DNA from 3 places in the Paenibacillus sp. A3M_27_13 genome. Region 1 is predicted to be linked to each of the others. Evidence: predicted binding sites of a transcription regulator. Region 1 holds the regulator's gene; each other region holds the start of a gene.

Evidence for each region. Region 1 encodes LexA, which represses DNA repair genes until DNA is damaged. Its sites were predicted from a motif close to CGAACATATGTTCG; they were not measured.
Region 2: a site for LexA is predicted at 4,211-4,224, ahead of NLX82_RS03020 (YhjD family protein). Genes of this name have one in related genera too.
Region 3: a site for LexA is predicted at 4,428-4,441, ahead of addB (helicase-exonuclease AddAB subunit AddB). Genes of this name have one in related genera too.

The regions. Positions count from the first base shown of each region.
Region 1 covers NZ_JANAVE010000001.1:296,677-307,595, reverse strand. The annotation lists partial or broken gene NLX82_RS01370 (YolD-like family protein) at 150-396, shown strand; gene NLX82_RS01365 (hypothetical protein) at 549-1,694, shown strand; gene NLX82_RS01360 (hypothetical protein) at 1,709-2,095, shown strand; gene NLX82_RS01355 (CPCC family cysteine-rich protein) at 2,592-2,861, shown strand; gene NLX82_RS01345 (hypothetical protein) at 3,747-3,854, shown strand; gene NLX82_RS01340 (PLAT/LH2 domain-containing protein) at 4,711-5,202, opposite strand; gene NLX82_RS01335 (hypothetical protein) at 5,902-6,042, opposite strand; gene NLX82_RS01330 (hypothetical protein) at 6,083-6,247, opposite strand; gene NLX82_RS01325 (hypothetical protein) at 6,484-6,786, opposite strand; gene lexA (transcriptional repressor LexA) at 7,068-7,694, opposite strand; gene NLX82_RS01315 (LysM peptidoglycan-binding domain-containing protein) at 7,883-8,251, shown strand; gene NLX82_RS01310 (DUF896 domain-containing protein) at 8,360-8,566, shown strand; gene NLX82_RS01305 (hypothetical protein) at 8,688-9,197, shown strand; gene NLX82_RS01300 (HAD family hydrolase) at 9,353-10,147, shown strand; gene NLX82_RS01295 (1,2-dihydroxy-3-keto-5-methylthiopentene dioxygenase) at 10,247-10,789, opposite strand.
Region 2 covers NZ_JANAVE010000001.1:629,583-640,501, reverse strand. The annotation lists gene NLX82_RS03040 (Ger(x)C family spore germination protein) at 1-994, opposite strand, end outside; gene NLX82_RS03035 (GerAB/ArcD/ProY family transporter) at 991-1,323, opposite strand; partial or broken gene NLX82_RS03030 (GerAB/ArcD/ProY family transporter) at 1,344-2,081, opposite strand; gene NLX82_RS03025 (spore germination protein) at 2,074-3,537, opposite strand; gene NLX82_RS03020 (YhjD family protein) at 3,761-4,162, opposite strand; gene NLX82_RS03015 (DMT family transporter) at 4,470-5,360, shown strand; gene NLX82_RS03010 (YitT family protein) at 5,824-6,528, shown strand; gene NLX82_RS03005 (DUF2188 domain-containing protein) at 6,595-7,044, opposite strand; partial or broken gene NLX82_RS03000 (lipid II flippase family protein) at 7,136-7,951, shown strand; gene msrA (peptide-methionine (S)-S-oxide reductase MsrA) at 8,057-9,028, opposite strand; gene NLX82_RS02990 (TVP38/TMEM64 family protein) at 9,199-9,816, opposite strand; gene NLX82_RS02985 (TerC family protein) at 10,168-10,857, shown strand.
Region 3 covers NZ_JANAVE010000001.1:979,936-990,854, forward strand. The annotation lists gene addA (helicase-exonuclease AddAB subunit AddA) at 1-798, opposite strand, end outside; gene addB (helicase-exonuclease AddAB subunit AddB) at 795-4,361, opposite strand; gene NLX82_RS04340 (class I SAM-dependent rRNA methyltransferase) at 4,599-5,978, opposite strand; gene NLX82_RS04345 (Na/Pi cotransporter family protein) at 6,122-7,144, shown strand; gene NLX82_RS04350 (NUDIX hydrolase) at 7,134-7,568, opposite strand; gene mtaB (tRNA (N(6)-L-threonylcarbamoyladenosine(37)-C(2))-methylthiotransferase MtaB) at 7,673-9,016, opposite strand; gene NLX82_RS04360 (16S rRNA (uracil(1498)-N(3))-methyltransferase) at 9,018-9,782, opposite strand; gene NLX82_RS04365 (site-2 protease family protein) at 9,971-10,663, opposite strand; gene prmA (50S ribosomal protein L11 methyltransferase) at 10,666-10,919, opposite strand, start outside.

The DNA.
Region 1 (10,919 bases):
TCATAGAGGGCTGGGATGGTGACCAAAAGATCATTACATTTTCCTCGTCTGGAAATAGGCATTATACGTTATTAAACCTCCAATGATCTGGAGTTTATTTTTTGTACTCAGAATATAATTTGTGCATAACACATCAGGAGCCTACATACATGTCAAAAAGACTCGAAGGTAATGGATTATGGGAAAGCAGCTGCATCTTCATACTGGAACATAAGGAAGCGTATCTAAAGCTCATGAAAGACCGTCAAGGGCGCGGCAAGCCAGAGTTGGATGATCAGGAAGTGCAGCTAATCGAACAAGCGCTAATAGATTCCTACAACTCACGTACGGCTGTCACGCGGTGAGGATGATTTTAGCTGGATTAAGTTGGAGGATATTATTTCTGCAAGTACATAAAAGGCCCTAGGTAACCGGGTCTTTTTTACGTCTTTTACCAAGTTAAAATATGTTTACTATTTAATATTTTTCGTATATATTAATATTTGGAAATTATTTTTCATAAATTTTTCCTGCGAAAATAGATTGAATTAATAGAGGAGATTATCTCAATGAGCATTTCATTAAGAATAGAACGTAAATCCGGTGGTGAACCAATCGAGTTTATAAAAGGTGAGATCACTGGCTTTACTTATAAGAATAATAGTTCCATAAACCTTTCAGCTAAGTCTACAAACTTGGCTCATTCGCTACATATTCGAAGCAAAATTCCGCTTCATTCGCTTCCTTCAGTTATATACAATGCGGATAATTCCAACATGCTGTACACATGGGCAAACGCAGAATATAAACCTGATAGTGAGGACTACTATCGAAAATGTAACATCCAAGTCGTGAGAAATGAAAACGCGATCCGTGATATTACGTTTACACACGCTTATGTAGATAAGTATCAAGAACAAATTGATACCAGCAAAGAGATTCTTGAGTTTGAACTTGTTTTAAAACAAAAAGAAGATCAATTGGGAAAAATTCAGTACACTCCTCAGTTAGAACTTAAGGAAACAAGAGAACAGGATCAGCCTGATGTCTCGCAAAAAATACTAGAAGGCGCATATAGTAAGAATATGTTAGTGTATGCAGGAAATAATACTTTTCCGTTTGAAAATCCTATGGTAGAACTAGAAAAGACTTGGGTACGAGGCGTAGAGAAGGTAAAAGATTCGACAGACACTGTAATACATTTTCCTGATCGTAAAGCATTTACATTAGTAGCTGTTCCTATAGCTCGAAAGAAGTACGGGGACATCACAGCCAATTTACTTCAACATTCCCTTGATTACAAACCAGGACATTTACACTTTAATGAGTGGTCGTATGAGGCGCAGCAAATTAAAAAATCCAAAGAACATAATATGTATGTAATTGATAAAGCAGTACAAAAAGCTAACGACAAAAAAGTTAAAAGTTTTTCAAGTGAGGGGTCTATTGCAATTGAAAGTGACAGAGATTTGTATAACGCTTTTCACAAAATGAAGTACAAAATAGATGGAACATATGTAAAAGGACAATGGGAAATTACTACAATATATTATGATAAATATAATTTTGAATATAATTTTAAACAAATGTTTACTGGGGACAACAAGCTCGGTTGGGCTGCGGCCAACCTAACAAATTTAATGGAATCATGGGGAACACTCAATGAGTATACATCTTATGTTACAGTAACTGATACAAAAAAGGCTTGGAAGTGAGGTGTGAAGTGCAGATGAAGCGCAGATACATCTACATTTTGATCTCTCTACTAGTTATAGCTACTACTTTAATTTTTCTGGCAAATTCTGGAGACGACACAATCAGGAAGTACCCATATGGCAAAGATACGTTAGAGTTTTTTGGAGATGGGACTTTTCAGATTTACAGAGGAGGAGGAGCCGGTGAGCCTCCAATACTATACACTCATCAAATTGAAGCTCCAAATTCAGTGATTGATAACGTTCTGTCTTATAAAATAGAAAAAAATATCGTATACGTGGTTGGTGAAAAAGGCTTCATTAAATTGGATTCAAGTACCAACACGTACGAGCAAAAGAAACGGATTTCCGACTTTACTTCCAAAGATAGAGAAATATTCAATAAATTAATAGAAAAATAGAAGTTATCATAGCAAATGTGTTAGAAAGGGAGCTTTAATTTGTTCACTAAGGTTAAGTTAATATGCGCTTTAGTTGAGTAATTGTTATGTAAGTATTCTAAATTTATAAAGAATGGTTAACCACCAGTGGTGATTTTATGATTATTAAAATTGAAGGTCACTTTTTTCAAAATTTGATTACTGGTCACCAATGCACACAAGAAGAACTATATCAAAAGTATATACAAGCAAAAATGATAACTCTTAATATTAGAGATTTACCTGATATATTTTGTCGACTTCATAATTTTAATCGATTGCGTTTTGAAGATGACACAGAGGTTGGTTATGTGATTGATACAGATACAGACAGGATATACAGACCGATATATTGATGTTTAAAGCGATTTATCCGAAAGAGATCTTCCTATCTCCTTAAATTACAAGTAATGAAGGACTCACATAACTGGCTGACAGAACAAAAAATAGATACATAATAAGGAGAGGTCTTATAGCGGTGGGAAAATATACTTGTCCTTGCTGTGGTTACAAAACCTTAAACGATGAACCGCCTGGAACCTATGATATTTGTGAAATTTGTTTTTGGGAAGATGATGGTATTCAGTTTGCAGATCCTGATTATGATGGTGGGGCAAACATAGTATCTTTAAGACAGGGCCAGCAAAATTATAAAGTATTTGGCGCTTGCGAAGAAAAATGCATAGAGTTTGTGAGAAAAGCCTCAGATAAAGATATACGCGATACGAACTGGGAACCCTATAACTAACTGAAACGTTAGTTCTACTTGCCATCTAATGTTAAGAGGAATTTTCTTGAAGTTTTTGAAGGAGCAAATATAGATATGTGGGGTGGCACTGGAACGCGCCTAAGGGTTTAATCGATTAGCCAGGCAAAGAGTGGTACAAGGGCTTCTTCGGGGATTCCACCACAAATACGGCCTTTTTTATCGTTGGGGATAAGATCAAAGTAACAAGCCAAGGTACTTGGAACTGGACAGTACGTTTAATATCGTAAGGCGAGTAGCCTGACCTTACATAAATTCTTTTGAAATATCACCAAACCGTTGCATAATCCGAAAGAATGGGTGATACCCTACTGGCATGCGCTGACGGGATGTTTATTGTTTTGGAATATAGTAGAATTCATTAATTGAGTCTTGAGGAGTGAAAAATATATACTCGAAGCCATAACTCAATGCAATTATATTGAATTAAGGCAGATATAAAGAAGGACTCTATCAGCTAAATGCTGTAGGAGTCCTTCTTGTTGTTCTTTAGTTGTGGCAATAGTAAAGGTTCTTCATCAGTGGCACCTTGCTGGATACGCTGGTAAAGTGTTTTTATTTTCCTAGAAGTCCATCCCATAAACAAGACCTCGCATAGCCTGTGGAGTAAACAAAGGAGGCGTTACGTGTGAGAGGAATAGAAAGAGGCTACGAAGAGACGGCCGGGAAGATTTGGACATCGATAGCTGCTGTCTTGGCACTCTTCATTTTGTTGGTAATCATCTTGAAATTAATTCTTTTATAAAGATTATTAGGCTCTACCGGTTTATCTGGGTGTGAGCCTTTGTTTTGTTTACCTGCATGCCCTATCACTGAACGTATTTATACATATATTAAGGTGAACGACAAATAAAGGAGGTTTAAGACATGGGTGCATATGAAGGTGCAGGTGGCGGCGGTGTATGGACTTCTACAGCGGCAATTTTAGTGCTCTTTATTCTCTTAGTTATCATCACTAAATCACTTTGGGTTTAATTCGTGAAAAGAACTGTTGGATAATACCACTTCACTCATGGATGGCAAATAGTTGAACTCAATGAGCGCATAAGCTATTTGGCAATAGCTACAGTATTCGCTTCTCTTTTGGCGAATACTTGGTGGATTTCCTGCCATAATAGATTTGCGCTTATTGTATTTTGTAAGAAGGGGAATGTTTCATTGAATGGGTATAATCCTTCCTAATACCTAAATTTAATCTCAGATAGGGCCTTATTAGTTTGCAACAATAACTGGTATGAGTCTTTTATTTGCGATAATACGCACGATACTTTGACACATCTTTCAGTATAGTATTTAGAAGATTTATTATACTTTGGAGGTATCCTATGATAAGAGAATTGGCTTGAGGGTTAATTGCTTTCACTGGCGGCTATTGGGGATGAGATTATTGTGAAAATACAAGAGAGTAATGTAACTGTTGATCATAAGTACAAAGTGGTAAAGTAGAATACCGAACTGTTCGCAGCTACGCTAAGTCAGGTAGATGGAAATAATAATCCAATATTCGAAAATGTACATGATCAACTTAAAAGTATTGGGGCTAAAAGAGACATGCTAAATCGAAAAAATTAGGTATTGTGTTTTAATGCTTGAATTCTTTTTAAAGCTATGATTTTCTTAGTAGATTCAATATATTTTTCCAACGGCCATTTCTTAGCTTTTGTTTATATAGCAAAATCATATAACATTTTTCCCATTAGTGAGTTTATTCTTAAAATTGATTCTTGAGATGGGGTTATAATTACGGCGATACAATTTTAGTAGGATTATTCATCCAAAACTAAAAGACTCTATCCAAATATCGACAGAGTCTTTTGTATGAATATTTGTTTTAGGATGGAAAAAGTGTTTCGGAATCTGCGGAACCGCCGTCACCAAGCCAACGGTTAGGACCTGCAAATGAGAAAGTTTTCCCGTTTCCAGATATTTTGACATTAGCGATTTTCCAACCTGGTTTATACCCAGATCCATCAGTTCTAATAGTAATTTTTCTGATGTCACCTAGGTTACTAGTGCTGATTCTTGTTGTATCGGAATCTCCTTGTTCAAAGCTACCATTGAGTGTAGCGGTAGCATAATCTCCATTAGAACCATACAGAGTTATAGAGATGTTCGAGTCTGTTCCGGCATCTTTGAGATTGGCCGTATTTACAGTAGCGACATATTCAACATTAGCAAAAGGCGTAACAGACTCTATACTTCTATTTGAGTCTTGTAATGAACTATAAGTGTCACTTGTGACCTGATCTGCAAAAGAAGGTGCAGCAAAAGCTACAGATGAGATAAGCATTGCTACTGATGCTAGTAAAGATACTTTTTTCATTAAATTGTTACCACCTTTCTAGTATTTGTATTTAATGTTATACATGTGTAATGTATTTGTACATAGTTCATTGGTTGTGAAGAGAAATTTTTTTCTTGTCTTTGTTTGTTGTATTTTATCTTTATATGTCGGATATTAGCTTTCTAAATAATCATGTAAGGGTATGATTATTTAGAGAAGGATTTTTAGCGCTTATCCAGAATGAATTGTCGAGTTGATCAACATGAATCATACATATGAAGTGTTGATCCAATATCGAATTGTTTTCAGCTGCATTAAGTCAGATAAGAGCATCTGTAGTCCAGCCGTTGAGTAGGATATGATGGAGTTTGTGGAATACGGTGGTGGGCAAGTGGGGCCTTATAAAGTTTTAAAATAAAAAATTGAGCAAACAATGCAGCAACGTACAAACCATGGACGGATATACAGCCGGAATACTTAAGTTAAAAAAGCTGAAGCAAGTTTGAGGGCTATAGGTGTGGTCAGTTGTACACAAAGTATTTGAGTCAAGAATGCTGCTGCTTTTGACTGGGTACCATTTCGCTTCTGTTTTAACCAGTGGAAGCATAGTTGAATATGTATGGTATTTAAAAGGAAGGCAACTGAATTTAGCAGTTCTATGGGATTTAGGAGTTGGGTGTATCGTTTAACACAAAAAAAGCAGGAAGAATCCTTCCCGCTTTTGCTTGAAAACGATTATTAACGTCTGCGTTGTCTATCATTTACGCTAAACAGATTAACAGCCAGTGCGTTACCTCTTGCACGCGCAATGGCTCTTTGAGTGGAACGGATGTTTAATCTTCTTCTTCTTAAATCACGTTTGCAATGTCTTCTGTTCATAATATCACCTCCCTTCAAGAAATGAAGGTACGGTTAAATCTTAGTGGCGTTTATGCTTACGCTTGGAAATTTTGATATTCAAGGCATTGGTTGCTAGTGCATTTCCGCTTCCTGTTTTAGCAGCTGCGGCTTGAAAGACTTTAACGACCAGATATCTGTTTTTCCCGATGCGATGCTTATACGTTTTAACTCTATTTCTGATCATCTGCATATCTCCTTTGCTTAGTTCTGCTATATACATATGTCAATTGTGATAGTAATGTATCAGCATAAATCTATTAAAAGCAAAAAGAAGCTAGTACCTATATTCCTAATGGATAATAAAAAAACTCATGCGAACCTGTCTTCGCCTTTTCAACTTTACGTTGCAGGAGAATGTTACAGGCAGGTCGGCATGAGTCTAATAGTGTAGATAAAGATAATAGGCAGTTAGTATGAAAATTATTTACTATTAAGAGTGTTAAGTTTTTTCTCGTAGTACGCCTCTTGAGCAAGAATATGATTCAGTTGTTCAGAGAGCTGTTTATATTCTTGGCTGTCTTCTGGATAATTATTTCTTTCGAAAATTACAGCTTCGAGTTGCTTTTCTAAATACCTGAAATGGATAAGTATTTGTATATACTTAATACGGTCATAGGTTGTTATGTGGGAGTTCTCTTTTGCATACAAATGATCCATTGTTGGAACTACACAGCTTATGGCGATAAATATCACAACAAACGCTGAAATTATAATTTTTTTCATTTAATTCCTCCTACAGAGCTATAAGTAATTAATATACCATATTTATCTAAAACAAAGAAAGATCTATTAGTTTTGCCCATGACAGTATAGCTGCTCAAGGTCAGTGGGGAATTATTTGAGATGAGGAGGCTGATTTTTAGTAGAAAAAATAGGGATAGGTTGCTGAAATGAAAAAAAGTTGTGAGATACATAATAAACATAATAGCAATACAAAACCGGCTTGCCCTAGGCAGCCGGTTTTGTATTAGTGGATAGAATAACGGGGAAGAAAGAACGAGAAATCAGTGGAAGTCCCGGAAGAGTCCTACAACCTTGCCCAAAATGCTGACGTGTGTCAGGCGAAGCGGTTCAAAGGCTGGATTTTCAGGTTGAAGCCGGATATGATCCTTTTCTTTGTAGAAGGTTTTAACTGTAGCTTCGTCTTCATCTGTCATAGCTACAACAATATCACCATTATCAGCGGTCTGCTGCTGACGTACGATTACATAGTCTCCGTTAGCAATACCAGCTTCAATCATGCTTTCGCCTACAACAGATAACATGAATATTTTATCCTCACCAACAAAGTGTTGGGGAAGAGGAAAGTAATCTTCAATATTTTCTGTCGCCGTAATAGGAAGGCCAGCAGTTACTTTGCCGACGACGGGGACACGACTAATGGAGTAATTAATCAAGTTGCTGTTATCCGATTCGTCTTGACCGAGTAACTCAATAGCCCGTGGTTTTGTAGGATCGCGGCGAATGAGTCCTTTTTTCTCTAAACGATCCAAATGACCATGAACCGTAGAACTGGAGGCTAATCCGACAGCCTCGCCTATTTCGCGTACAGAAGGGGGGTATCCCTTTAGACGCACTTCATTGCGGATAAATTCAAGAATGGCCTGCTGGCGGCTCGAAATCTTAGACATACCGTATCAACCCCATTTAGTAACGTTTGGGAAAATTATAGCATAGAACCTCCGTTCGTACAAACATAAGTTCTAAATAATCCCTAAAAATAATTACGAACTTTTGTTCTCTTTTCTATTGAACAAAACAAATGTTCGTGTTATATTGTGAAAACATAAGAACAAACGTTTGGAGGACACAGCCAATGATGAAATATAGCACTTATCAAAGTATTTTTCCGATGAATTTAGAAAATTTACAGGAGACTCGAAAAGAGGGTAGGGCACGTTTTATGCAGATTATTACCAATACTCTTTTACTTAAGCTTCTTATTATAGTGATTGTTGCTTGGATTGCAGGGGCAGGTGTACTTACAGTTTTCGCGGCACCTTCAGCTTCCAAGGAAGAAGTGACTAAACTGACCGTACAACCTGGGGATACGTTGTGGGAGATTGCCGCAAATCATAAACCGGAACGAATGGATACACGGGTATATATAGAAGGAATTGTGCGGATTAACGGTTTGGAGGATCGGGGAGTGCAGGCAGGTCAGGTACTCAAGCTTCCTAACTTCTGATCTATAGACTATTAGAGCTTGTCAGGGAGCGTAATACGGGAGCCTTGACAAGCTCTTTTCTACATGTCAAAGTGTATTATATCTTTGCTTTTATGGAGGGGACACAATTTGGATATAGACAGCTTGGTACAGCGCATTAATGAATTAGCGCGCAAAGCAAAATCCGAGGGTTTGACGGAAGAGGAAGCCACAGAGCGCGCCAATCTTCGGGAAATTTATTTAGGTAACATTCGCCGTAATTTTCGGCAGCAGCTTGAGACGATTGAATTTGTGGACGATGATACATCGAAAGGAAATGACGGGCTGAAGCATTAATGTTGTTAAAGCGCCCAAGCCTGCAATTTGCCTTTTGTTTTAGGTACCTTTTCATGGTATCTATATAGATCAGTTTTGAGGCAATTGTTTTAATGTAATATATCTGGGAAGGAATTGAGAGATGGCCCGATCATTTGAAAGAAAAGTACGCAAAAACACAGCGCATTTAAATAAATCGCGCAAAAAGCAAGGCATTCAAACCATTAGCGGCGCAGGTTCTGCAATGGATATTTTCCGTGGCCGTAACATTACTGTGCCAATTATGCTGGCTGGTCTTTCTGTATTGTACATGCTTATGAGTTACTTTTTGACTAAGACCGGTATGCGAGGGATGGATTGGCTTGTATTCGGCTTGTACTTGATGCTGGCTGTTATCTTTTTCATCCGTCGTCCTTATTTGAAAGTGGGAAAGGATACTCTCTATATGCTGAAAGGTGGTAGAGAACGTCCAATGACGGCAGGGGACATGAAAGCCATCAAGATTGAAAAGGGTTACGTAACCGTTGAAAGAAAAGGTAAGGGTGGTAATTTTATTTTCACAAAATCATTAGGTCGCTATGACACGGATGCCATTGCAGAGCGACTTGAGAAGTTTGCGCTATCCAATCAGATACAGGTAGACAAGAAATAACTGATTTAGCCTGTAGCTCTGTAACAAAGGCCGTATGATGTTATTTCATATAACATGCTGCGGCCGCTTGCTTAATATGGGCACACATAACGATTCAAATGCTTAATCAAGCAAATAGGCGTACATATACTGTGGAAAGAGAGTGGATAATTCAGATGACGATTCAGGCGGTAATGTTTGATCTTGATGATACCCTTTTGTGGGATGAACGTAGTGTAGAAGAGGCATTTGATGCAGCGTGTCAAACAGGCTCCCGTGAAGCAGGCGTTGATCCAAAAACTCTGGAGGAAGCCGTACGTAAGGAAGCACGCGCTTTGTATGAATCCTATGAAACCTTTAGTTTTACTCAAATGATCGGCATTAATCCGTTTGAAGGATTGTGGGCGAATTTTACAGCAGGTGAGCAACCTGAATTCCGCCAATTGGAACAGTTGGCCCCTGTTTATCGAAAGGAATCATGGCGCAGAGGACTCCAGCAACTAGGGATAGATAATGAGAAGTTGGCGGAAAAGTTGGCTACCCAATTTGCTTCGGAAAGACGCGCGCGTCCACATGTATATGAAGAAACGTTCGAGATTCTAGAACAATTGAAGGGACATTACAAGCTGTTATTGCTGACAAATGGCTCCCCTGATCTACAACAGGAGAAACTGGATGGAGTTCCTCAATTAGCTCCTTTCTTTGATCATGTTGTCATTTCAGGTTCATTTGGTCGAGGCAAGCCTGATCCGTCTATATTCCAGCATGCTTTGGGGCTTCTTGGTATTGAGCCTGAACATGCTTTAATGGTAGGAGATAAACTGACGACTGATATTCAAGGAGCGTTGGCAGCAGGTGTACACTCGGTCTGGGTGAACCGAAACACTAAAACCAATACCACAGAGATCAAGCCGAAGTTCCAAATCAAGCATCTGTCTGAATTGGACGGAATTATTCAATCGTTAAACTAAGAAATCAATAGTCTTTAGAAACGAGTATTAAGAAAACTCCCTTCGCTATTGTTACAAAGCAGAGGGAGTTTTTTTATTCACACAAGGATAAATTCGTAATTATGCTTTAATGAAGGTTGGATCTTCATACGGTTCGGCAATCCAGCCATTTTCTTCGATGAACAAGCGGATTGCGACGATCTTTTGATTCTCCATTAAAGTGAAGAAGTGAGGTATATTTTCAGGTACGGAGATAACGTCCCCCGGTGAAAGCTCTACGTTAAAATAGCCGATCTCTTCAGGGCCTTTAATGATGAAGATGCCTTTACCAGCGACAATGGCACGGATTTCATCCTCGGTGTGGGTGTGAATTTGCTCAAACTTGGCCAGCAGCTCGTTCAAATTCGGCGTTGCTTCAGATAAAGTGATAACGTCCCATATTTTATATCCGCGACGTGCGGCTAAATCCTTGATTTCGGGTTCAAATGTTTTGAGAACAGCGGCCTTTTGATCATCTGTTAAGGTAAAGTTTTCTTGCAGCTCCCCAGACAATTTGGAAGCATCCCAATGTTCATACAATATCTCGTGACTCTCCAGAAATTCACGTACTTGTTCTTCACCGCTAATTCGTTCATTGGTATTACGTATTAAGATTTCGGCCATATATATATACCCTCTTTTCCACTTGGATTAATGTTGTATAAAGAATACCATGTCTTGAAACGTTGTACAATACAGGATTTCAACATTTTATAATGCAAATGACCATAGCTAAAGGATGCAGGGTTAAGTA
Region 2 (10,919 bases), 330 kb from region 1:
CGCCAAAGGCATCACATCCATTTTCCTGAAGTGTACGGATAATTTGTTCCGCATCCTGGGTCATGATTTCGGAAAGTTGACGGTTCAGACGCTGTACGTTAGCTTTATCTTGAAGATGGTTTCGTGCATATTCAACAATATCGACAGGCAATTTTAGGTTAAGCTCCACATCAATTTGTCCATCGCGCTGAACGTTCACTTTAAGGCTACGTTTGACATTCTGGATTTTAGCCTGATACGTAATAAAGTTTTGCACATCACCGACAGGTCCGGGATGTATCCTTTTTACAAAGCGAGCTGTATTTTTCCACTTTCCAGTCATTAACACATATAAAACACCTTGCTCACTACTTAGGCTTCCTGTGAATTTTTGTCCGTGAAATAAGGCAATTCCACGTGCTGTAATATCTTCTCCTTCTTTGGAAAGATAGGGGAGTACAAAATCTTGACCCGGATCAAGCATTGGGGGGAGCAGTGTCTCCAGTGTCATTTCCGGGAACATACACATTTCCTCAAGGCTTCTGATTTTTTTGGTTATAAATTCGCCAATCAAGAGGCTACCTATGCTTTTTTGATCTATTATTTCCCCAGCTAATCCATCTACAATAGCTACCTTGACATGGGAAGTCGGATGGTCAGGCTCACGATACAGCACATCCAGATAGGGATATAAATCTTTTCGGGCCAAGCTTGTACCATACAGAATAACTCCGTATTTGAAAAAGCGGATATCCCCGGTTACTTTGGCTCGGATTTTGTCTGTACTTTGCCGAACGGAATGGCCGGTGCCTGAGTGAATTTCATTGGTGCTTTTACCTTGATTGCTTTGAGAATCGTCTACAACCTCTAGCGTTTGCAACAACATGCCTTCAGGAGTGAGATCATAAGCCGATGCATTTGCCAATCGGGCATCCTTCAAATTGTCCTGATCCCAGCAGCCTGTTATAAAAATGAGTAGAGTTAGCATTCCAAGCGCTCTGCTCTTTTTTTTCATGTTTCAGGTCCCTCCTTTTTTTTGAAGAGATAGGAGAGGATCAGCAGCAGAAAAGGGAACGCAATTAGGAAAATATAAGCAGAATTATTGGCTATGGAACCAATAAGCTCGAAATCTTCTCTTCGTTGAGGCAAATAGGCAATACAACATGAGGCGAGCACAACAAAGGAAACCGCCTTTTTGTGACTTTTTTGCTTGAATAGATAGCTTATTCCGTAAGACGCCGCATAATAATAACCACTTATAGCTCCAAAGATCGAAATGAGCCAAATCGGCAGAAAAATAAAATCGACCCGATCCATCGTTCCCAGTGGAATGGATCTGAGCAAATAAATGACTGGCTCCGGCATTAATTCAAGCTGTTGGGGGCTGAATACGGTTTACAGGTAAATACGGTAAAACAATACAATAGTACCACGATCGCGTTAGCTGCCAGAATTGACTTGAGCTTGCTTGTACTTTTGCCCTCAACCATGGGAAAGACGACAAGAATGAACTCAAAACCAAACATCGCTAGGAGCGTTTCTTTTGAACCGACAATAATACGGGGCCATCCCGCCTCAGTCAGAGGTAGCAGATAAAGCGGGTTGGACTGCTTTATACCATAGCTAATTAACAGCATCATGGGAAAAATCAGAAATGAAATTAAAACAAGTACTCGGGCAATCGTTCTTAAATTTTCGCGAACCAGATATATGCTACTGAACAAAAACAGGGCAAGTATAGCCCAACGGGGAGTATATTGCAGCATCCAGCGGTTAATGACGTCATAAGCGTTCACAAGAACCGAGGTACCCATGAGCAGATAGTAAGCAATGTAAGCCACAGTCAATGCTTTTCCAATCTAGCAACCAGTAATCTGGGTTAATATTTGATAAATCGAAGAGGAGGGAAAACGTCTTAGCAGGAGCCAGCACATCAAAATAATGAGTTGAATCAAAAGGCCACCAATAATGACAGATATCCAACCCCCTCCTTTAGTTGAAAGGTGCATCTGATAGGGAAGTGACAAAATATCTACGCCAATCTCAAACTTAATGATGAGAAAAAACAGTTGACCCGATGCAATGGTACTTTCTTTATTCACGTCTTTTCCAGCTCCTAGAGTCGTTCTGCTGCTTCAATTTTTGGGCTTGGGAATCATATGGTCGCTGATGGAATGTCCAAATCGGAAAGCGGATAAAAACATCTTTCATATCACCGAGCCGGAATGGTGCAAGAGGAGCAAAGTAGGGCGTACCAAAGGTCTCCAGCTTGCAAAGGTGGATGGTAAGAAAAAGTAAACCGAAAGCAATGCCAATGTATCCAAACAAGGCTGCAGCAGTCATCATCGGAAAACGAAGGATACGAACCGCTGAGCTCATTTCATGAGAAGGCACTAAAAAAGAAGAAATGGCTGTTAACGAGACGACGATGATCATCGTATACGACACGAGACCAGCCCGAACGATAGCATCTCCGATGACGAGACCGCCAACGATTCCAATAGTTTGACCAACCCGACTGGGTAGACGAACCCCGGCTTCTCGTAGCACCTCAAAGATCAATTCAAGCAGCATAGCCTCCACAATCGCTGGGAATGGAACGTTTTCCAGTGATTTTTTGATGGTATGCGCCAGCTCTAATGGCAAAATAGCTGGATGAAAAGCAATCGTCGCAATGTAAATGGCAGGTAGCGTAAAAGCGATCAAAAAGCTCATCATTCGAATCGTTCTTAGAAATGAACTAATAATCCAACGGCCGTGATAATCATCTGGGCTTTGGTAAAATGCAAAAAAAGAGACGGGAGCTATTAGAGCAGTTGGGCTACCTTCAGCCAAAATCGCTATGCGTCCCTCCATTAGATTGGCGGTCACACGATCCGGTCGTTCCGTGCTGAGCTGTTGAGGGAAGAGGGAAAAAGGGTTGTCCTCAATAAACTCTTGAATAAAACCGGGGGGGAGCACCATATCGGAGGAGATCGCTTTAATTCTCGTTTTCACTGCTTCCACTAGCTCAGGATTAGCCAAGTCTTGAACATAGACAATAGCGATTTTAGTCCGGGTTTTAGATCCCACATAAAAGTAGCGTACAACCAGTGACGGTGTGACAATTTGTTTGCGAATCAGATTCAGATTGATGGATAACTGCTCAATGAATCCATTGTGCGGTCCGTGAATAATCCCTTCGTTTTCTGGTTCGTCCGTACTGCGAGCATACGTTTTTTCGGAAGAAAGGATAAAAAATCCTTCCGCTCCATTTATCATAAAAATGCAATATCCCTGGATAAGCGAATCAGCAGCATTTTGAAGGTCGGTGTCTTTTTGACTGCTTAAGGTGGTGAACATTTGATGAGAGACTGCATCGGTTTTCTCATATAAGGCACTCAGGATATGAGTTTGAATCATCTCCTGATCTACGAGCGAATCAATATAGAGCAGCATACCGTCTTTGCCGTCAACGGAAATCGCCTGCTTTTTTAAATCATCCGTATAAAAAAGGGCTTGCTCAATAAAGGAAACATTCCTACTTAATTCAACGGAAGCTGCGTCATGTCCAGCCAAGAGAGCACCTCCTTTTTGGATGAGATAGGCATAATGTGTGTCAAATGGATTGAGTTTATCCATGATATGGTGACTTATCCATTCTCGAATCACCTTCACTTCACGTAACGCAATAGTTTTATACTAGAATTTAATTTAGGTTGATAAATGGGAGGTGGGTTGGTTATTTTGCAGGGAATGAAAATTAATCGTGCAAGAACCAGAGACGAGATTACAAGGGGGCTTAATCTTGGGTGGGGTCAATTCCCAGATAATGTCCCAGTTTCCGTCGGACCTCGCTGCGGGCAAAGGATGAAAGCATGAAAAAACGCCTTTGATAGCCGCGGCATACATACAAAACCTCTATGCCTTCATGATTTCGGATTTCGCTGTAAATTTTAACCCCTAGTGTTTTCATTCGCGCCTTTGTCTCTGCTAATTGAACAGCTACGCGCTGTTGTACTCCAGTCAGGCTACGAACATACAAATCGGGCATTTTTAGAGGAGAGGTATTTATAATACGAATGTCTCGTTCCAGCACATCCAGCACAAGAGTTAGAAGTACACAGATCTTGATCAGCCCTGCGTCTTCTTCAGAAGGCAAAGGAGCTTTATTCTTGTGGTTTAGTGTCTTTTGGTTTGGCATAAAAATCTCCTTTACTCCGAGTAAGAATACAATATATAATCAGTATATAGAACATACGTTCTGTTTATACCTCCCCCATCATAGGAATTTTTCCATTACTAAAGCAATCATCAATTAATGGAAAAGTGGTAGGGAGCGATATCCTATGTGCCTTTGTGTAAAGAATTCATGCGTTTATCGCCAATGACAGTCAAACAGAGTTTATGTTAAGCTATTGGATAAAAACTTACATAAAAGGGGAGATCGTTCTGGCTGCGGTCAGCCTTTACTATTTAACTTAAGAAAGTAGAGAAAGAAGGTATACATATTGTCACGTTCGTTATATGCAGCTTTATTATTGTTGAGCCTCATTTGGGGCGGTTCGTTTATGTTTATCAAGGTGTTGTTGCTACATCAAGTAGGGCCGTGGACGATTGTATTTCTCAGATCCAGCTTTGGATTTATTTTTATCGTCTTATTAATGCTACTTATGCGCAGGCCGTTTGAAATCAAAAGCATTCCGTGGAAATCGGTTATTCTGGTAGCTTTGGTCAACATGGTTTTGCCATGGACATTGATCGGTTTTAGCGAGACCAGAATAGCTAGCAGCATGGCTTCTGTATTGAATGCCACCACGCCAATATGGACCATGTTGGTGGGGCTTGTTTTTTTCGGGGCTATTTTTCATCGAATGCAGTGGTTAGGAATGGGTCTCGCTTTTGTAGGAATCATTATTTTATTGGGTATTAATCCTGCATCTATTATTTCTGTTGATCCTGTGGGTTTTGGATGTATGCTGCTTGCGACTCTCTGCTACGGATTTGGAACACAGCTCTCCAAACGTTTTCTCTCCAATCTTTCCATGTATCAGGCTACTTTTTCGACACTGTTTGGTGCTGCGGTAGGGGGTGGCATTATGATGGCAATTGTGGAGAGACCTGATTTGTCGATTGTTTCTGACCCAGGTGTATTGGGTTCTCTTATAGGACTGGGAGTTTTGGGATCAGGAGTAGCATATATTTTGTTCAACTACATGATTTTGCGGGGGAGTGCGGAATTTGCTTCTTCGGTGACGTATTTTGTACCAGTAAGTGCCATCGTATGGGGCTTTTTGCTCTTGAATGAACATATCGGCTGGAACGTTCTGACCGGGCTGGTCCTTATACTTGGAGGCGTGTTTATGGCCAACCAGCGTAGAACCGCCAAATTAAGTGGATAATAATCTAAACAGAAATAAAATACGCTTTGGTTATTATATTAAATGTGCATTCGCCAAACCTACGGTATAATGCGTTAATTCGCACATACAATAAAGCATGCTCACACATAAAATAAAATATGGTGCAGCAAAAAAGCAAGCTGTTTAGCAGGTGACAAGGTGTGGTATAATAAATTATAGAATTATATGTACCACAGAAATGTCGGAGTTTTATTCCACAAAAGAAAGGATCAGGATACCATGTGTCCCCGAAGGATACTTCCCCAAAGGACGATTTGGAAACGATTTGATCTGTCTTATACTTAGCTTTTCCGCGGAGTAACGTCAAGTTGCGAAAGCCAACTCTGCGGAAGAGGGGATTGTACATGCGAAGGACCAAGTCCTCCAGGCACATCTTACCCGGTAGCTTCCGTAAGAGTGGGTTCATCCACATCTAAACTTACGAGAAACCGAGGGAGCCTGTATGAGGAAAACTTACGAATCTATCGTGAACAATGGAGCACTGAGACAGATTGCTGTCATGTTGCTCGGAACATGCATTTTAGCTTTTACGTATTATCACATTAATGCTCAAAATCATTTGTCAGAAGGCGGATTTGCAGGCTTGGCCCTGCTGGGACATTACGCGTTTGGCATATCTCCAGCATGGAGTATGTTGCTGCTTGATATTCCCGTCATATTGCTGGCATGGGTACTGAAGGGCAGAAGATTTATGCTGCTTGCGTTAATCGGAGCCATCGCTTTTTCACTGTTTTATGCAGGATTTGAGAAGTATTCGACTCTGGTTATAGATCTACATGGAAATCTGCTGATAGCTGCTCTACTTTGTGGGGTGCTTACAGGTTTGGGAGCCGGAATCGTACTGCGATTCGGTGGAGCAACCGGGGGCGATGATATCTTATCTCTGCTGATCAGTGAGTGGCGCGGGTGGAAAATCGGCAACGTGTTTATTGTCAGTGACATCATCGTACTGGGATTATCATTGTTGTATCTGCCTATGAAGGAAACAATGTTTACAATACTGGCTGTGTGGCTTGCCGGAAAAATAATTACATGGACGACCACGTTCCAACTGCACCGACCTGTGAAAAAGGTACTGCCAGCGGCTATTCCCGCTAAAAAGGTGGTTGCCAAAACAGTGCCGGTCGTCCACAGCCTTCGTCAATAAGGAAAGGGTGTTACGTCAGGAGAGAAATCTTCTTACGTAACACCCTTTCGCTGTATTCAGCTTCTATCAGGAAGGCTTTAAAGTTGAATGAATGCGTCCATTCCGGTCATGAATAATTGCAGAAATCTGTTGGTGTTCTACAAAACTTTGAGCTTCGTCAATCGCCTCATTTTTGTGTTTAAAGGTTGAAATGGGCTGGTTGTGTCCCTCTTCTTTGATTGCCCAGCGATCCTCGTGCGGCACCACATGAATGGGTTCCTTTGCATCGGAAGAAGTGGAATGATGGTTGTGCAGATTTTCGCTTGAATGCTGTTTTTCATGTTTTGTCGGTTTCTCATCTTGCTCGGCTGGATGATTATCGTTCCATTCCTCGGCTTGGGAAGTGGCAATCGCAATCGAGCGCCCTTCTTCATAGCCGTCATGGAGTAGGGCGTTAGCAATATCGACGGCTTTTTCTCGCACACGAGGCTCCAGGTTTTTCATGGATGGAGGGTAATCATGTTTGTTCCAAGGCATAGTTGAACACTCCTTATAACAGATGATGTATTATGTATTACCCGTTGTCGGCTTAAACAAACGGAAATCAAAAAAATGAATATATTGTAAAATGTATCTTGAGAAAAAGCGTATAATGGTGTGCAGAATACCAGAAAAAGGAGTGAAGTATTTGCTTGCCTGGGGTTTTGTTTTTTTGCTGACTATCATCATTCATACTACAGATAGCTTGTCCTATGCTCTTCGGCTTGGTGGTTTGCGAGCGCGTCGGATTGGATTGGCGTTAACCGTTGCGGGGATGCTGCTGTTGGTTTCACGCACCTCTAACATGGCGCAGGGGCCTTTACTTGGAGGGATGGTCGATCAGGCTAAAGCTGCAACACAAGTGGGCAGAACGGATATTAGACTGGAACTATAATTACTGTATCCAACAGTGGTACGCATGTCAGCCAGATGGATTGTGCATTTGGAGCATACCGGATCTATTCCGGCTTTGGTGCGTCATTTAATGCTGCGAAGTCGCTGGAAACATGCAGGCTACTACATAAAGCGCCCCACCTGGTCAATGCTTACTTCACTGATTAGTGGAGCGATACCCAAGCGTCTAATTATTCTGAATATAGCTGTCACTGCGATTTATACAACAGGAGTAGTATCTGCTTTATATGCATCATTCCTGTGGCCTGCTCAAGGTACAGCAATGTCAATGTCGTCAGGTCTAATCAATGGCGTCGCAACGGTATTATTAACCTTGTTAATTGATCCAAGATTGGCGGTTCTGTCGGAGAAAACGCTACGAGGGGAGCTACCCTTAACTCGGATGAACAGCATGTACGGCTGGATGATCATCTCGCGCTTGGCAGGTACTTTATTAGCCCAGCTATTGCTAGTACCGCTAGCCATTTGGCTTGGATGGGTAATGAGTTAAATGGCTAGCTTACGTAATGATGTGCTGCCACATCCCAAAAAAGGCTGGCCCGTGATCATCTATTAAAGATAGATCGCGGGTCAGCCCCAATGATTCCATGGCTATTTACTGTTCAAATAATGACTTATATGCTCCGTATCCTTCACGTTCCAAGTCTTCTTGAGGCACAAAGCGGAGCGCGGCGGAATTTATGCAATAACGCAAACCATCTGGACCAGGACCATCATCGAATACGTGCCCTAAATGGGAGTCAGCTTCACGACTTCGCACCTCGGTACGGATCATAAAATGGCTGAGATCAGTTTTTTCTTTGACATTGTAGCTGCGCAATGGACGGGTAAAGCTGGGCCAACCGCAACCTGCGTCAAATTTGTCCAATGAACTGAACAAAGGCTCTCCTGATACGATATCCACGTAAATGCCTTCACCTTCATGATCCCAAAACTCATTTTGAAAAGGGCGCTCGGTCGCGTTTTTTTGTGTTACTTCGTATTGAATAGGCGTCAGCCGATCTTTAAGATCGGATTTATCAACCTTGCCGGACCAATTTTGCTCGATAAAATCTTCACGTCCCGAACCTTTGCGGTAGCGCTTGTAATGAGCGGGGTTCTTCTTATGATAGTCCTGATGATATTCTTCTGCTTCATAAAAAGTGGCCGCAGGCAGGATCGGTGTAGCAATGGGCTTGTCGAAGCGGCCACTTTGAGCCAAAGCTTCTTTAGACGCTTCTGCCTTGATTCGTTGCTCTTCATTATGATAGAAAATAGCCGTTTGGTAGGATGAACCCCTATCGTGGAACTGTCCACCTTCATCCGTCGGATCAATCTGCTGCCAGAATAGCTCCAACAGTTTTTCATACGGGAAAACTTGTGGGTCAAATGTAATCTGTACGGCTTCCACATGTCCCGTTGTTTCAGAACACACCTCTTCATAGGTAGGATTTTCGGTATGTCCCCCTGTGTATCCAGATCTAACCTTCAAAATACCGGGTAATTCCTCAAAAGGGGAAACCATGCACCAGAAGCAGCCACCTGCAAAAGTTGCTTTTTCTACTGTGTGTGGATTGTTGGTGCTCATATTTGTCACTCCAATCTGAGAATGTTTAATTAGTTGTTATTTAAATAGCTTACAATTAAATTATATACGAGATTTTTGCAAAATCCAACGAAACGTCAGAAACCAAACAGCAGTGTAACTGGCTCTGTCCTCAAAAATCGCAACGAAAGAGACGGTGGCAAACTATCGCATTATATTCTATTGGCGCGTTGAAGCCTTTTTCGGTAGAGTATAAAGCCGCCGCCCACCAGTGCAGTATATAGCACCAAAATGAGCAAACCGGTGATTGGATGTTCTGCAAAGGTGCCGCCTGCATAAGCATACACCGCAATTGCGGGAAGCTTGCCAATAGCTGTACCTAGGATAAAGCTCCAGAACGGAAACCCTGCTACTCCAGCGTATACATTTACCGCTGCCTGGGGGATGACCGGAATCAGGCGAGCCAGCAGCACAGCAGCAAAAGGCTCCCTCTCCATGACCCGATTGAAGCGCTCCAATGCGGGAACCCGCTCCAAATAGGCACGTCCTTTGTCACGGAACAGGGTACGTACGGCACTATAAACGACCAGCGCAGCCAAGGTAGTGCCCAGCCAGCAGATCAGAGCACCTTGCCAGGGGCCTGCGGCATAAGCAATAGAAGCGATAATCAGCTTGTACGGCACAAACGGTATTAACGCGAATAAAAATGCGAGCAGTAGCAGAACTGGAAAGGAGGTTTGCTTGTCCGCCCAGGCGAGCCAATCATATCTGTAGATAAACGCGATGCAAAGCAGCGAAACATAAGCCGCGACGAGTAGCCATTTTTTCATTTACATACCTCTTTCAATATCCCTGTTCGGCTTATCGCTTATACAGAAAAAAATAGGGTTCACATTCCCAATAATGTGTGCTATACTGCCACTAATAGAATAGTTCCCAAAGGGGAGTAGCTCAACGAGTAAAGTCGTCATTACGGGATTTTTAATCCCCGGCTTTATTGGCAACGTAATGTTGTAAGCGAGACCTTTGCCAGGATTTTAGGAATCCGGGTAAATGGTCTTTTTTTGATGCCAAATTTGGGTCAAGCGCCGTTTCCGGATTCCGTGAAATGGCGCTTTTTTAGTATAAAGCGCTGAACTATGTACAGTATAACAAATAAATAAAAAAGGTGGGAGAAACGTATGGATTTTTTGTCAATTGAGTTTTTAACCGCATTAGTATCCATCATTATCATTGATCTGGTGCTAGCTGGTGACAATGCCATCGTAATCGGTTTGGCGGCTCGCAATGTTGATAAGGCCAATCAAAAGAAGGTCATTATTTGGGGGACGGTCGGAGCGGTCATCATTCGTGTGATTGCTACAGTGCTGGTCACGTATTTATTGCAAATTTATGGTTTGCGTTTGATTGGGGGACTCGCACTTATCTATATTGCCTATAAGCTGCTGGTCGAAGAGAAAAAACATGAAATTTCAGCTACGAATCAAATGTGGGCAGCGATCCGCACGATTATTATCGCGGATACGATGATGGGCCTCGACAATGTACTTGCTGTTGCGGGAGCAGCTCATGGAAACATGCTGCTTGTTATACTGGGTCTGGCAATCTCCGTTCCAATCATGGTGTGGGGAAGTACGATTATCTTGAAGCTGACTGAACGTTACCCAGTAGTTATTACGATTGGTGCTGCTGTACTGGCTTACACTGCCGCCAAAATGGTGGTGGCGGAACCGCTGATTGCACACTGGTTTATGAACGGGGTCATTAAATACGGCTTTGAGGTTCTGGTTGTGGTTCTGGTTGTAGCCATTGGGATGCGTGTTAAAAAAATTAAAAGTGAAAAAACAAGAAAGCAAGCGCAGCACGCCTAAGCTAACTTACATTAAGTAAACTTAGCTGAAGCTGAACATTCATGCCGTAGAGGCTGTTCTGT
Region 3 (10,919 bases), 680 kb from region 1:
CAGCGTCACGGCATAAGGTGCAGGACCGCCAGGCTGCATAGCTGTTTCATGCGCCTGTTCCAGCAAGCTCGCTGCTCCACGCAATGAAAGTGCAGCATCCGCCAAAATACTGCGAACCCAGGGAGTCTCTCCCAAAGCGGCTACATCCTGTACACGAAATGCTGCCGCTGTCTCCCGCAGCCAATGTTCTGGCCAAGGATGACTTTGAGAAAAATCATACAGCCGCTGAACAAGCACGTACATTGCATCATCGGTGCGTTCTCCACTGAACCAGTCGACCAGTCTGCGGAATGTACTGCCTTCATCATGAGCCTCATATTTCTCCTCAAACAGTTCTTCTAGAAGCTCCTGACGCAGCAATTCTGTCTCATGCTCATTCATAATCCGAAAACCGGGATCAAGGGGAATGGCCTGATAATGCCTGCGGATGACCTCCATACAAAATGAGTGAAGCGTCGTAATCGAGGCCCGATTCAGCAACGATAGCTGGCGGCGTACATGCTCACTTTCCGGTTCCTGCTCCAGTACACGTTCCAACGCTTCGCGTATCCGTTGACGCATTTCGGCGGCGGCAGCCTTCGTAAAGGTCGCTACCAGTAACCGATCCACACTGAAGCCGAGCTGGGGATCGACGATTTTACGAATAATACGCTCTACGAGCACCGCTGTTTTACCAGACCCTGCCGCTGCCGCGACCAGCATGTTATTACCAGATTCCGAAATTGCACGCCACTGGTCATCACTCCACATACTGCCTTCCGGCTTCGGCATGCCTTTAGTGTTTGACGTGCCTATCATTGGTCCATTCCTCCTTTCCCTTCCTGTGTATGACCCAGCAGATTCCAGATCTGATCCTTACCGGGTTTACCCCATTGATTGTAGCCACTACCGTCCAGACTGTCGTCAAATTGACAAACAGGCTTAAAAGAACAGAAGGTACAAGCCGTCTCTTGCTGGATACGATAAGGTTCAATGGCCACATCGCCCTCTGTCATCCGTGTGCCAATCGTCCGGATATTATGACGTACCGAAGCTAGCAGGCTGTCCCACTGTTCCGGCGAAGCAACCGAAGCACTGCTATAAAAACTGCCGTCTGCTTTCACCGCAACAGGTAAAATAGAGGAATATCCCTTGTCCAATGCTGTATCCATTTGCCCAACTACATCCCGATCCGCGAGCAATAATCCCTTCATCTTAAAACGTTTTAAAAGCTCCTGACGGGCCTGTTCTGCGCTAAGACCGTTAGGCGACTGCAACATCGGATTGTGGACGTGAAAATACAGTGTACCCGCTGGATAAGCTGTCTCGCCCAACCATTCCTCCGCCGCATTCAGCAGCACATCCAGGTAGGTGAGCATCTGCAAGGACAGGCCATAGTACACTTCATGCAGCTTGAGATCCTTTTGGCTAGATTTGTAATCGATGACACGCAAAAGTAACCCCTTTTCTCCCTCTGCCACATCTACACGGTCAATCCGTCCGACAATTTCCATTACAACGCCGTTATCTAACCGGAAGCTTAACGGAGGAAGCTGCTGACCCGGCCCAAAGTCTAACTCCAGCCCAATCGGCTCAAAGCTACCTCTTCGCGCATGTTCACCTAAAATCAACGAGGCACGGCTCACGATGTCTTTCAATTTACGCAAAATGTAGCCATACCGCTTGGAGCTCATTAAAATCTCGCCTTGCAGACGAGGAGCCAAACGCTCCACTGTACTTTCCGCCTCTTGGCGGCATTCCTCCGTGCTGAGACTGCCCCAGCTGACATTGCGTTTACGCAAATTGATCGCCATCTCTCCAAGCGCTGCATGAAATAATTGTCCGATATCCGGGGCCTTCAGGCGATACATTTGACGTTCCTTCAAACGAAGACCGTGAGAGGCAAAGTGCGAAAATGGACATGCCACAAAACGTTCCATACGAGATACGCTGGTACGCAGCTTGCTGCCGTACAGACGGCGGCTCGTTTCCTTCTGCATTTCGGCATGGTTCTCGTAAAAAAGTGAGGTCAACAGCTGACGCAGCTTGTCCTTCTCACGCCCTTGCTGGCTTGCGTACCAGTTATATACCTCCCACCAAGGGGATAAAATGTCACTGCCACGCCGCCAATGCCGTAATTGCGCAATGAGCTGCGGTAAAGCCTCGGACGGATGAGAAGCATACTCCCATTGCGTCGTCCAAGCATCCCCAGGCAAAGGGTATCCAGCCAGTGGACGCTCGTCCAGACTAGGAAACAGGTGCCGCACATGTCGTACTAACTCAGACGGCAGCAACGACTTCCCTTCTTCATCAGTCACTGCATAGCTCATCCACAGGCTTTTACCGGCTGAAGTAAGGGCCGTATAAGCGAGAAAACGTTCGTCCAACAGACGTCTTGTCATATCCGGCGCCAGCTCTACGCCTCGTTCGTTTAATGCCGTACGCTCCTGCTCATTCAGCACACCGTCCTCATGGAACACAGCCGGCATCACACCTTCGTTCATACCTAGTACAAAGGCATGTTGAATACCGGACACACGTGTACGGTCCGTGTTTCCGACTAGAACCTGATCCAGAGCTGGCGGAACAAGTCCCATACGGAACTCAGCCAATCCCGTTTCCAGCACACCCGCAAACAAAGAGGTATCCAGCCTCTCATCACCCATCATTTCGACAATTTGATCCAGTAGTTCAAGCACCGCATCCCATACTTGACGATGCTCCTTCGCCTGCTCAGGTTTTCCTGCTTCCTCTGCCTGATGAATGAAGGCGTCCAGCTTGTGGCCGATTTCTGCATCCTCCAGTAACAGATATACCGCTTCACACTTCTCAAGTGCAGTTCGTGCCTTGCCGACACGTTTCTCAAACGCACGTAAAGGCGTCACGATCACATCCCGGCACAGTTCCATCAAATCCAACGTTTCATCCCGTTGACGGCTCCGTTCCTGCTCCTCCAGCTCCAGTGACAAGCTGGGCACAGCCTGCCACGGGCGACCGTCTGTCCAACGGCTGCCTTGTATTCCGCAGGCTAGTACATAGTTTTCCAAACGGTCCATCTCCTCACGACTTACCCGACCATCCAGCGGCAGGAGAAGGTCTGTTTTGACCGCACGGAATACATCCTCATATCGCCAACGACGCTGCACGATATCCAGCGAAGCCCGAATCAATTCCACTAAGGGATGATGCAAAACACTTCTCCGCTGATCCAGAAATACTGGAACCTCATATTGTTTGAATATCGGTTCCACCCATGGCTCATAATCTTCAATATGACGTACAAACAGGGCCATCTCCCGATAACGAGCGCCCTCATCTCGGGCCAGACGACGCATTTCGCGTACAGCCCCTTCCAGCTCTGCACGGCGATTAGCCGCAGTGTACAGTTTTATGCCTTCCGGCTGTTCTTCTGTCCACTGCTCTCGTAGCTGCTGCAGCCGCATCCATTGTTCCTGATTCCGTAACCCTGTACGATGTTCAAAGTTAGCCTCCAAATACGCCAACGCCGGACGCTCCTTAAATCTCGGCAGCGGATCAGGGCGCAGTAATTGTGTCTGCGTCTCTATCATCAGCTCGTCTGCCATTCCTTTGAGCTTTACATACGTAGCCGCTGAGGGATGAAACAAATCCAGCTCATGCGGAAGCTGTCCGCTCTCGTAGCTGCGGTTGCAAGTCAGCGCCACCGTCAACGAAGAAGCGTGCAGCATAAGCTGCTCCACCACCTTGTATTCATGTGGTGTAAACCTGCGGTAGCCATCCATCCAAATATCTGCCCCACGCACAAGGGAAGACTCAGCAATCTGTTCTGCCAGCATGCGCAGCGTATCTTCACCGTCAATATATTTAAGCGTCAGCTCTCGTTCAAAATCCTCATAGATTAGACTGATATCTTTGAGCTTGCCGCGCAAAATCGGAGTTGACTCTCCAGCAGCGTTCATTCGCTCCAGTTGCTCCGGTACAGACCGAGTATCATTTCCATACTGCTTTAGCTCCGTAAACAATGTATTCAACCGATCCACAAAGCCGAGCTGGTCTCCCGAATCCTTAAACAAACTCAGTTCATCCTTGCGACGACGAATAATTTTATATAAAAGCATCTTCTTGCCTTCTTCCGTTACAGGCACCAGTGCTGAACCCCCGGTTTCCTGCATAACTAAATAGGCAAGACGATGAAATCCCATCACTTGGGCGCGCACCGACCCCTGAATACCGTTTCCGGCTTCTGTAAGTAACGCATGCTCAGAAGCAAATGACGATTGCTCCGGTACAAGTAACAGCATAGGCTTACCTAGCGGCTCCTCGCGTAACATAGACGTCATTTCATTGCGGATTAACGTACTTTTACCACTCCCAGAGCGGCCAATCAACAAGCGAACCGACATGATGCGGCCTCCTTTCCAACGAACAACATTCTATTAAACAGTATAGCATATCAGGCAAGGGAGAAAAGAACGTACGTTTGCCATGTTGTAGCAATTCTTCCTCCCTCTAAAAAAACAAATCAGTCCCGCAGATTGGCTTGGTGCATGCCTTCTCTACAGGACTGATTTATACCTAAACGAGTCTATTTTACCTATTTAATCACCAAAAAGGCGATTGACTTTGACCTTGTATGAAACCTACAGCTGTGTCCGGCTGCGCACCTCAAAGATGGCGAATTTCAAGTAATGGCCTTCCTCCACACCCAAAATTTGAGGATGGTCTTTACCAGCCGCTCTCCAGTCTACCAGACGAAGGATTTTGCCGGCATCTGCCGCCGCTTCCTTAATGGTATCTAAAAACAACTCTGGCCGCATATGGAACGAGCAGCTCGCAGTCACCAGATAGCCGCCCTCATTGACCAGCTTCATCCCGTGCAGGTTGATATCTTTATATCCACGTGTAGCTCCTTTGACAGCGTTCTTCGTTTTGGCAAAGGCTGGCGGATCAAGAATGACCACGTCAAAGGTGCGTCCGCCACCTGCTGTCAGCGGCTTGGATGTATCTCCTTTGCCCCCGGCTCGTGCATTGCGTTCCTCTACACCTTTCACTTGATTGCGCAAATATTGAAAAGCATCGTCGACGACAAACTCGACGCGTTCCTCAAAACCGTTCAGCTTGACATTATCCCGCGCACTTTCAATCGCATGCTCAGAAATATCAAGACAAGTTACTTTTTTAGCACCATGTTTACATGCATTGAGCGTAAAGCTTCCCGTGTGCGAAAAACATTCCAATACGGTTGCGCCATCCCAGAATGGGAATTCAACAACCTTACCACTTTTATTCACTGGCTTCATGACCGTTGTGCCCGCATCCCCTGAGTCTGCAGCTACTTCTTGTAGCGTAATTCCACTACGTGCTCCCCAACCTGTCATCAACGGTGCTATGGCCGCACGATTTTCACGCTGGTCAAAGAAATAACCCGTCTTCTGGCCCTCTACAATATCAACCTTGATTTGCAGGCCATTTTCCGTCACTACCACATGACGCGGACAATCACCGTACAAAGGACCCTTCGTTTGTTCCAATCCTTCCAGCTCACGGATGGATACATCACTTCGCTCATATATACCAACAGGACCCACTACTTCAACGAGCGCATCCCTGATTTCTTCCCTGCGCCGATCCATGCCAAGCGTTAACAACTGCACGACTAACACATCACCAAATCGATCTACAATCAGTCCAGGCAAAAAATCAGCCTCGCCGTACACCAACCGATAAGCGTTTCCCCCGGTCACAAAACGTTCGCGGTGCTCCAGACATTTGCGAAAGCGTTGGGCAAAAAAGTTTTGATCCATTGCTTCCAGCGGCTCGTAGGACATCACACGCACTGTAATTTGTGAAGCTGGATTATAGTAACCTGTCGCCAAATAACGCCCCTGATGGTTAACGATACTGACCAAATCGCCTGCCTCTGGGTCCCCTTCGATCTTGGCTATTTCGTTTTTAAACACCCAAGGGTGTGCGTGCTCCAGCCTTTTTTTACGGCTGCGTTCTAATATTACTGAAGGCAAAATCCTTCACTCCCATTCTTGGATTACTCAAAGTCCTTAATATCGTTCCGTAAAAAAGAGCTCAGCCATGCTTGTCATGGCTGTCCCCGACAGATCATAGGCTGTTACATAAGTATTTTCACCTAGAAAAGGGGGCTATGCCCGTGTTTATACATGTTATACTCCCACTGTGCGGCGGGCTGTTTATTTTTTTGGGCGGGATGAAGCTGATGGAAGCAGCCCTCCGGCATTTGGCCGGTCCCTTCCTCACCCGCTGGCTGAACCGCGCCACAGTTTCACCTTGGCGGGGCATGCTGTTCAGCTCAGGCATTACGGCCCTGCTGCAAAGCAGCACCGCCGTAACGGTGCTGACGATCGGACTGGTCAACGCCGGGCTGTTGACCTACGGCCGCACGCTCGGCATCATTCTCGGCACCAATATCGGCACCTGCCTGACCACTGAGCTGATGGGGCTCCAGCTTGGCATGCTGGCTGTTCCGCTGCTCTGCGGCTCACTGCTATGCTGGAGCACTGCCGTCCTGTGGGGTGAAGCTGTCCCCAGTCGCCAGTATGCGTCCGCTGGAGCTTCACCCGGCTCCAATGGGCTTAGCCGTCCGCAGGCTGTACAATATATCAGCCTCGTCTTTGCTGGATTTTCGCTGATTCTGGCAGGTATCCGCGTAATGCAAACAGTCGGCCCCTGGATTGAGCAGGCCGGACTATTCCGCTGGTTTCTTGATCACGCTGCGGCCAACATGTGGTGGGCCTTCGCTGCTGGAGCCTGTCTGACCGCGCTGGTTCACAGTAGCGCAGCCGTCATTGGCATGGCGATTAGCCTTGCCGCTGCGGGAGCCTTGCCAGCCGATGTGGGGATCGCCATCGTCATCGGCTCCAATGTAGGCACCTGCGTAACCGCCCTGATTGCCGCTGTTGGCGGCAGCGTGTCCGGCAAATTTGTGGCCTGGTCCCACGTGCTGCTGAACGTAGGCGGAGCCTTGCTCTTTATGCCGTTGATCCCTAGTCTGGAGATGGCCGCTGCCTGGATATCTACCGAGCCCGGAGCCAAGGTAGCCCATGCCCAAACTCTGTTTAACGTTATTAGCTCTCTGCTGGTTTTGCCTCTCTGCTATCTACCTGTGTGGACGCGTTTAGAGGATCGTATATCTCCCGACAGAATCAAACGTTAATTCCTAGCATGGACAGCGCCTTGCTTAAAATGACATCATTATTGTCATATCCACCCTGGCGCTGGAGACGCCATGCTTCCTCAGGCGTATGCCACGCAACTCCTTTAATTTCTTCGATCTGTGCCTGTAAATCCCCATCCAGTGCCTCTACGAGATAATAGTGTACTTCTTTATCTACTTCCCCAAATTCTGGATGCTGATACGTATAAGCAATCATATCTACATGCTGGATAATCCGCCCGTTCAACCCTGTTTCCTCGCGAATTTCACGTAAAGCCGTCTGTTCGATTGTTTCTCCCAACTCCATTTTCCCTTTAGCCAAGGATACCTTACCATATCGGTCAGTAATGAGCTGAATTTCAAGCTGCTCCCCCTGTTTGCGAAACACAACGCCGCCTGCGGAAATTTCCTTTTTTGCTGCCATCCTGTAATCTCCCTTCCTTGCGCAACAAGGATTCCGTCCTCTCTGTAAGGAAAGGCGAAATCCTTGTCTGCCATCTCTATTGCCTGTTCAGGCTTTTTTTGTTCTTACAGAGCTGTTTGCAGCCCATTCTCTAGTACGCGGACCAATTGGCCCTCACTTTCATTAATACCTGCCTTCGTCAGCTTCACGCGGCATACCTTGCCAACCAGATCCTCAGTACCTTCAAACGCCAGTTGGATATAATTGTCACTATATCCATGGAGTATGCCGCTATCTTCGGTCCCTTTCGGCGCAACTTCCGGAATGACCTCCAGCACCTGACCTACAAACTTCTCAGCATACGCCAGTTGCATTTGCTCTGACAGTTGTATCAGCTCATGCACTCGTGCATTTTTCACGTCTTCGTCCACCTGATCCTCCATACGCGCCGCAGGAGTTCCACTGCGCTTGGAGTACGGGAACACGTGCATTTCTGAAAAATCGATTTTTTTCATCAGCTCATAGCCATTGCGGAACATTTCATCCGTCTCCCCAGGGAAGCCGACAATCACATCCGTAGTAATCGCTACATCTGGCATTGCCTTGCGAATCATAAGCATTTTGTTATAAAACTCTTCTGTCGTGTACTTGCGACGCATCCGTTTCAACACGGTGTCGTCCCCCGCCTGAAGCGGTATGTGAAAATGACGAACCAGCTTGGTGGAACGGTTCAGTACATCAAGCATTTTTTCATCAATCTGGCTGGCTTCAATCGAACTGATACGGATACGCTCCAGCCCTTCCACCTTCTCCAGATCCCACAACAGATCAGATAGGTCATAATTATCCATGTCGTCACCATAACCCCCAGTGTGGATACCTGTGAGTACAATTTCCTTGTAGCCTGCGTGTACCAGTTGACGCGCCTGTGCAATAATACTCGCAGCATCACGACTACGGGATAGACCCCGCGACCACGGAATGATGCAGAAGGTACAGAAGTTATTGCACCCATCCTGAATTTTCAAAAAGGCCCGAGTATGATTAGCAAAATCAGGCACATCCATTTCCTCAAATACACGCGTTTTCATAATATTGCGCACGGCGTTCACCGGTTGACGCGTTTCTTGAATTTCCTGCACGAACGGAATGATTTTGTCCCGATCCTGAGTCCCGATAACGAGATCTACGCCAGGAATATCCATAATTTCGGCAGGAGAAGTTTGGGCGTAACAGCCCGTCACTGCCACAATGGCATCTGGATTCCGGCGAATCGCGCGGCGAATGATCTGACGACTCTTTTTATCACCGGTATTCGTAACGGTACATGTATTGATAAGATAGACATCAGCAGTCTGCTCATCAAAGTCCACCTGTTCATAACCTTCATTTTTAAACAGCTGCCAGATCGCTTCTGTATCATAAAAGTTTACCTTACAGCCCAATGTGTAAAATGCCACTGACGGCATATTAAACCCCTCCCATTTCTCCTGTCTCATATAAAATGCATGCCAATGCAGCCATTCCTGCGGTCTCCGCACGCAAAATACGTCTTCCCAGTCCTGTAGACTGTGCCCCGGCCTGCTCGGCCTCCAGGCTTTCCGCTTCAGTAAAGCCGCCTTCCGGGCCTACCACCAGCAGAACTCGCGGCATGTCCGTCGACGCCCATTGTCCTGCCAAAGGCTGGATTACATCCCGTAGCTGTTTACCCTGCTCTTTTTCATAACAATAACATATCAAATCATACCCAGCAAAAGAAGCCAGAAGTTCTTTCCACGTCATGGGCGCGCTAATTTCTGGAATCCGGTTACGGTGGCTTTGTTCAGCCGCTTCCTTCACAATCTTGCGCCAACGCTCCAGTCGCTTGCCTTCTTTTTTGGCATCATACTGCACGACCGTACGCTCGGACAAAAACGGTACAAACCCGGTTGCTCCGATTTCTGTACATTTTTGCATCACCGTCTCCATCTTGTCTCCTTTAGGAAGACTCTGAGCGATAGTGACCTGCACATGCGATTCAGAGGTCATCTTCAGCGGCTCAATAATCGTCGCCGTAACATGATCCTGCTCAATCGTATCCAATGCAACCAGCGCTTCCCTAGATATCCCGTCACTAACTATAATTTTGTCACCACTACGGCCCCGCATGACTTTAGCGATATGTCGCGCGTCCTCACCCGCAACAATCACGTGATCTTCTAGAAATTGCTCTGCCGGAATAAAATAACGCTGCATTCTCTCTCACACCTATTCCTGGATTTTGCAAAATCCTCATTCTAAAAATAACTGTTATCCACTAACGTTCCGTACAAAATCCGAATAAATCACCAAGCAACATCATATCATCTTTTGCGCCTGTATGACCAGTCTGTTCCCTCTTCCATTCAGGTTATACCTACCTATTCTCGTAAAAAAAGGAGCCCTTAGGCTCCAAACAATCCAGTGATATAAAAAGAGAACTGCAAAAACTGTATATAAATCATCTGGGCCAGCGTGTAAAGAGGTTCAATTGTTACAGCTCGAACCTGCGGAATGACCAGGATAAGCAGAAAAATAAAGATCGACCACTGTTCAAATTGCTGAAGTTTACGGCGTACAGGAGTGGGGGCCACATCTTCCACAATCCGGTATCCATCCAGTGGAGGCAGTGGGATCAAATTAAAGATAAACAAAAATAGATTTAAATTGATCAGAGCATTGATAAACAAATAGATTGCTTGAGCTACCCGTTGGTTCTCCATCCCCGGCAATACTTGAAAATGAAGGAGCACGGCATAGATCAAAGTAGTAACAAATGCAAGCAGCAGATTGCTCAGCGGACCCGCAGCCGATACGATAATGCCCATGAGGCGCGGACGGCTAAAATTGTCACGATTAACCGGAACTGGCTTGGCCCAGCCAAAGCCTCCGATCAACAGCAGCAGCGTACCCAGCAGGTCAATATGCACTGCCGGATTTAAAGTCACGCGCCCAAGTAACTTGGCCGTAGGGTCACCAAATTTATTGGCATAATACGCATGTGCAAACTCATGAACCGTGAACGATATGATCACAGCCAGTAAATAAAAGGGAAGAACATTTAAATTTACACGAAAGATATTTTGTAGAAAATCCATACTTACCTCTTTCTCGCCACAAACGCCAGCCAATCTTCATCCCGGCTTATTTCGGCAATCTCAAAGCCAGCTGCTTTCAAAGCAGTTTCGACAACCTCTTCTTTGTTCTTCCAAATCCCTGAAGCAATATAAATACCACCTGGTTCCAGGGCTTTATATACATCATCAATGAACAGCAGAATAATCTCTGCCAATATATTAGCTACCACTAGCTTGACCGGTAACTGGATACCCAGCGTTGGATCGCTTGCATTAA